Regions from separate parts of the Undibacterium sp. GW821-FHT11B02 genome, predicted to be linked through region 2. Evidence: predicted binding sites of a transcription regulator. Region 2 holds the regulator's gene; the other holds the start of a gene.
The links. The regulator sigma-54, encoded in region 2, starts transcription at its own class of promoters, with help from an activator protein. The targets are predictions, from matches to a motif close to TGGCANGNAANCTGCTTT.
Positions count from the first base shown of each region.

Region 1 (3,133 bases), on a different contig from region 2:
GTATCGCCGCGTCAATCACAGCGCAGTGGTGAGTACGATGAACGCTCAAGCAAACGGTCAGCTAACCTGGTCCCGGCGGCGCGCCTTGGCACTATTGCTGCAGGGCGGTATGGCACTCGGTGCCGGCGTGGTGAACGCCACGCCACGGGCGGCCGTAGTAGCACCGAAATTCAATCCCGACGGCAGCGAAGCGCACTGGCCCGGCAACTCTATCATCTGCCATGTGGACAAGCGCAGCGAAACCTTCATGGCCTTGCTGGACATCCATCGTGATCTGATGCGCAGCGGCATGTTGCACAGGATTGCCATGCTGCCGCCAGCCAGCTACCACATGACGGTCTTCAACGGCATCTCGTATCCGGCGCGGCATCTGGACTTTCCTACGGATATCCCACCCGATGCCGATGAAGCCTTCTGCAACGCCTGGTGGCTGGCCAAGCTGAAGGCTTTCGATCTCGGGTGCGAGTTGCCGTTCCGTCTGCGTGCGCTGCCGGTAGAGCAACAGATCAATTTGTACAACATCCAGTTCGAGCCGGTGGACGCAGCGGAAAACCGCAAGATCCGCAAGCTGCGTGACCGGCTGGCACAGGCACTGAATTACCGCCTGGCCGACCACGACAGCTTCCGCTTCCATATCACGCTGAATTACTTCTACTCGGCGATGACTGGCGAGGAGGAGCGCCGCTTCTTCAAGCTGCACCAGGCGCTGGCCGGGGAATTGATACGGCGTGCACCAGTGGTTGAACTGCAGAATCCGGAATACGTGTATTTCGATGGGATGTATGAGTTCCGGACGCAGTTGCTGCTGCAGAACAAGCGTCCGGCATAGCGACAAAAAAGCAAAGTGTATATGGTCGAATTCAAGACCAGGCTTTGGCTTGAGGCAGAATATGGGCTGAAAACCAGAGCCGAAGACCAGAGCAATATCACGCGGACTTGGTACAACCTCAAACTGCATATCTGAAAAAAAACGCCGCTTTGCTTAGAAGGCAAAGCGGCGTTTTTCATGGGTACAAGCAATCAGAGTTCAGATGGTTTCTTGTTGGCGATGGTTTTCCAGTTATTTTTTGCAAGATCGATATTGCCAGGAATGTCCTTGGACCAGATCGCACGGATCTTTGTATCGAGGTTGAAGTAGAGCTTGTTGTCAATGATGTCATAGACATCGGGGTCAGCAACAAATTTCTTGCCTATGGATGCGCCGTAAGCACAATAACCACCAAAAGCGGGCAAGTATTTTTCTGGATTCGCCAGGAAAGTCTTTTTGTTTTCTTCGCTAGCGAACAGGTAATCGACGCCATCCACTGTTGCCACATGATGACCAGTGCCATGGGTGGGCTTTTCGCTGGTAAAGAAAGTAGTAAGGTCATAGCCACGGGCACCGATAACGCTGTTGGCAACGGTATCCGCTGCGCTGATACCGGGTACTGCAGCCAGTGACAAGAAAGCCACAGCCGACAAGAGAATGATTTTGAGTCTGCTGACTAAGTTACCAAATAAGTTACCGAAGCTGCTGGATGTGCGTGTCATATTGTGTTCCTTTTCATGGTTTACGTCGGACTTTGATTTCGCTTTGCATGTGCATCGCGAATGACAGGCACTGTAATTCAGTTCATCCATGTAAAGAATAGTCAAATTATTGAATTCATTATTCCTCAAAAAGAAATAATAAGAATGACTATGCACATGAAAAGAGGTTTAGCACCTGGTACGTGCAAAGTCATGCCGCACGGTAATATTTGCTTACATTTTGGTGCATGCATGCGCCACCACTGGTATCACCAACAACACAATTCCCTGAAATAGCCATCAACTCACTCATATCCACCGGCATCAGCCTTGGCATGAAAAATGCTGCATCGCAAATAATACCTGTGTGTCATTGACGATGTTTTTTGAAAAGGCTAGTTTGATGAAAATACGCGTACTTTCCAGCTTAATACTTTCGTTCTCTTTCAGCCTGTACCTGTTCAGCGGCACCTGTAATGCACAGGCAGAGCCCCCTGCGGTGGCTTCTGTCACTGCAACGACTACATCAACCCCGGCTTCTACGACCGCTTCTACACTAGTTACCACGCCCGTTACTCCTGTTGCAGCCCTACCAGTAATGACCAAGCCAGGCATGATCGCAGCAGACAAGATCAGTGCTGGTGACACGGCCTGGATGCTGACCTCGACGGCACTGGTATTGTTGATGACCATCCCCGGTCTGGCCCTGTTTTATACCGGTATGGTGCGTAAGAAAAATGCCCTGGGTACGATGGCACATAGTCTGGCAACCACCTGCATCGTCACTGTCTTGTGGGTGGTATTGGGTTACAGCCTGGTATTTACTGCGGGGTCGCCGTATCTGGGCAGCATGGACAGATTCATGTTGCATGGCGTGAGCTTTTTGAAGGAAGCCGGTCAACTCAGCGTGCATCAACTGGCACCGACAATACCGGAAAGTGTGTTCCTGATGTTCCAGATGACGTTTGCCATTATCACCCCTGCCCTGATCACCGGTGCCTTTGCCGAACGCATGAAGTTTTCTGCCTTATTGCTGTTCATCACACTATGGTCATTGCTGGTGTATGTGCCGGTTGCGCATTGGGTATGGGAACCGGCGGGCTGGCTGGCGGCACGTGGCGTGCTGGACTTTGCGGGTGGCACAGTGGTGCATATCAACGCAGGCGTGTCTGGCCTGGTGGCCGCCCTGATTATCGGACCACGCCTTGGTTTCGGCAAAGAGCCCATGCCACCGCACAATCTTTTATTGACTGGCATCGGCGCTTCGCTGTTGTGGGTGGGCTGGTTTGGTTTTAATGCCGGGTCCGCCGGTGCCGCAGATGGCCGGGCAGGCCTGGCCATGCTGGTGACACAAGTGGCGACAGCGACTTCGGCACTGGCCTGGATGTTTGTCGAATGGCTGCGACGTGGCAAACCTTCGGTACTTGGCATCGTTTCAGGTGCCGTCGCTGGACTGGTGGCGATTACGCCAGCCTCCGGCTTTGTCGACTTGACGGGTGCTCTGGTCATTGGTGCCGTTGCCGGCGTGGCCTGTTACTGGGGTGCAACCTCACTCAAATCCATGGGCGGCTACGATGATTCACTGGATGTATTTGGCGTGCATGCGATCGGTGGCGTGGTCGGG
Region 1 covers NZ_JBXASD010000014.1:125,964-129,096, reverse strand. Annotated here, with positions in the region: gene AC1RVX_RS25295 (TonB-dependent receptor) at 1-32, shown strand, start outside; gene AC1RVX_RS25290 (DUF1868 domain-containing protein) at 38-829, shown strand; gene AC1RVX_RS25285 (YHS domain-containing (seleno)protein) at 1,021-1,530, opposite strand; gene AC1RVX_RS25280 (ammonium transporter) at 1,913-3,133, shown strand, end outside.
Region 1: a site for sigma-54 is predicted at 1,841-1,858, ahead of AC1RVX_RS25280 (ammonium transporter). Genes of this name have one in related genera too.

Region 2 (3,133 bases):
AAAGGACGCTTTTCGCGTCCTTGTTTTGGATACCCGCAACCCGAAGGCAGGGGTGGTAAGTCTTATGAAGCCGATGCCGGATCAGGTATGTGCTTGATGGCGTCGTGCTGATGGTTCTGAATCTTGTCTTTGTGCTTGATGACCTGACGATCCAGTTTGTCTACCAGCGTATCAATCGCTGCATACAGATCATGAGCCAGACTTTCAACATGAATATCTTTGCCACTGATATGCAAATTAATGTCGGCTTTGTGTCGTTTTTCCTTTTCCCGGAGCTTGTCCACCGTCAGGATGACGGCGATATCAATGACCTGGTCGAAATGTCGCCTGATACGTTCTAGTTTGGTATGTACATATTCACGAATTGCAGGAGTTACTTCGACGTGATGTCCACTGATGGTGAGATTCATACTGTGCTCCTATAGTGATGTTGCTTGCTGTAACGATAAGCTCATTGCTGTCTTATTGCCTTGAGCTAAATCATATATAGCAATTCAAACCGTGATTACAAGGACTGCTTACAAAGATTTACGCAAACTCACTGGGGGGATTTTGAGGGCTTCACGGTATTTGGCAACTGTCCGTCGGGCAATTACCATGCCCTGTTCACCCAGCATGTCTGCAATTTTGCTATCAGAGAGTGGGCTTTTCTGGTCTTCTGCTCCTATCAACTGCTTGATGAGTGCGCGTATCGCGGTGGAAGATGCTTCTCCCCCTGTTTCCGTCGCGACATGGCTGCCGAAAAAGTATTTCAACTCAAACATGCCGTGAGGGGTCAGCATGTATTTTTGAGTTGTTACACGTGAGATAGTGCTCTCGTGTAATCCTAGTGTATCAGCAATTTCGCGCAAAACAAGGGGGCGCATGGCAACAGCACCGTGCGTGAAAAAATTGCGTTGTCTTTCAACTATCGCTTGTGCAACGCGCAAAATGGTGTCGAAACGTTGCCGCATATTCTTGATGAGCCAGCGCGCTTCCTGCAGCTGTGAGCCCAACCCACCTTCACCACGATTTTGCTTCATGATGTTGGCATACATGCTGCTGACACGCAATTTGGGCATAACATCCTGATTCAGCATGACTTGCCAGCCATTACCTGATTTCTTGACGATAACATCCGGCACAACATAATCAGATTCATCGACCGCAAAGTCGATGCCAGGGCGGGGTTTGCATAGCCTGATGACAGTTTGTGCGTCGCGCAAATCTTCGTCATCACAGTCAAGAATTTTCTTGAGTTTGGTGAAATCTCTTTGTGCAAATAAGGTCAGTTGCGTTTCAACAATTTGCAACGCCAGCCTGCGTGTCACGAAAGCAACTTTTGGCAAACGCTTGATTTGCAGGGCCAGGCATTCTGAAGGTGTGCGAGCGCCCACACCTGCCGGGTCAAAGCTTTGTAGCATGTTTAAGGCAAACGCCAGCTCTTCTGGTTCGACACATAATTCCAGTGGCAGGCTAGCATGGATTTCTTCCAGGGTTTCCGTCAGGTAGCCATTGTTGTCGATGGCGTCAATCATCAGCTCGACCAGGGCGCGGTCACGGGGTTCGCGCAGGTTCAAGCGCATTTGTTCTTGCAGATGTTCTCGCAGCGTGATGTGGGCGGCACCTAGTTGCGGGCGACCATCTTCATCGTCACTGCTCTTGCTGCCGTGATGCACATCATCAAAACTCCAGTCATCTTCACTGGCGCTGGTTGCCTCGTTGCTGATGGCGGTGTCCGTTTCACCTTGCGGCTCGGCAGTGCTACTGCTTTCATCTCGTACGGCGGGTGCTTCCATGCCGGCATCAGCCGCTGTGCTGCTGGTATTGATGGCACCGTCGGCCAACAGCCGTACGGCATGGTCCAGCGGGTCATCCACACGCTCCAGCATGGGATTTTCTATGAGCAGGGTTTCCAGTTCCTGGTGCAATTCCAATGTGGACAATTGCAGCAATCGTATCGATTGCTGCAATTGAGGCGTCAATGCCAGATGCTGGGAAGTACGTAGTTGCAGGCTTTGTTTCATGATGATTCCCGTCACATCCGGAAATGTTCCCCCAGATAGACGCGACGCACGGATTCATTTTGTATGATGTCATCCGGCTTGCCGCTGGCCAGTACTGCCCCCTGATTGATGATGTAGGCATGATCACAGATGCCCAGGGTTTCACGTACGTTATGGTCGGTAATCAACACGCCGATGCCACGTTCCTTGAGAAAACGCACAATACGCTGGATTTCGATTACGGCAATCGGGTCAACGCCGGCAAAGGGCTCGTCCAGCAAGACAAAACGCGGATTGGTAGCCAGTGCACGGGCAATTTCTACACGTCGGCGTTCGCCACCTGACAGCGACAGCGCCTGGTTTTCCCTGATCTTTTCAATTTGTAAATCGGCCAACAGGGCGTCGAGCCTGTTGGTGATGGCATCTTCGGAAAGAAATTTTCCGTTGGCATCTTTTTGTAATTCCAGCACAGCACGGATATTGTCTTCTACCGTCAGTTTGCGAAAAACGGAAGCTTCCTGAGGCAGGTACGATAAACCAAGCACGGCCCTTTGGTGTATAGGCAGTTGCGAGACATTGACATCATCGATAGTGATATCGCCGGCGTCGGATGGCACCAGGCCAACAATCATGTAGAAAGAGGTGGTTTTACCGGCACCGTTCGGGCCAAGCAAGCCAACCACTTCACCACTTTTCACTTCCAGCGATACATCGCGCACCACCTGGCGCGCGCCATAGCGTTTTTGCAATCCCTTGACGAGCAAGGTACTAGGCTTGGCACTCATTTAATTGGTCTGTTTGGGTTGCAAGGTGATTTTGACGCGGCCAGCACCGTCTACATGCTGACCAGTGGTTGAATTGGTACCGATGGCAATATCATTTTTACTGTCGTAGGACAAGTATTCGCCTTCCTGTTCCTGAGTGACCTTTTTGCCCTCCAGGTAGCGCACTTTGGCTTTGGAGATGAATTTGACGATCTCTGTTGTCTGATTGTATTCAGCACGGTCGGCTTCGCCTTCTACCCACAGATCGGGGCCGCCATCGCGTTTTTGCCGGAAGCTGACTTTTTTGCCGACACCACCAGTCAGTACCACAAACTGGTCACCATTTGGTGCTTCGGTGACGACGGCTTTTTCAGAGTTCACTAT
Region 2 covers NZ_JBXASD010000010.1:78,701-81,833, forward strand. Annotated here, with positions in the region: gene hpf (ribosome hibernation-promoting factor, HPF/YfiA family) at 63-410, opposite strand; gene AC1RVX_RS21095 (RNA polymerase factor sigma-54) at 519-2,006, opposite strand; gene lptB (LPS export ABC transporter ATP-binding protein) at 2,018-2,770, opposite strand; gene lptA (lipopolysaccharide transport periplasmic protein LptA) at 2,771-3,133, opposite strand, start outside.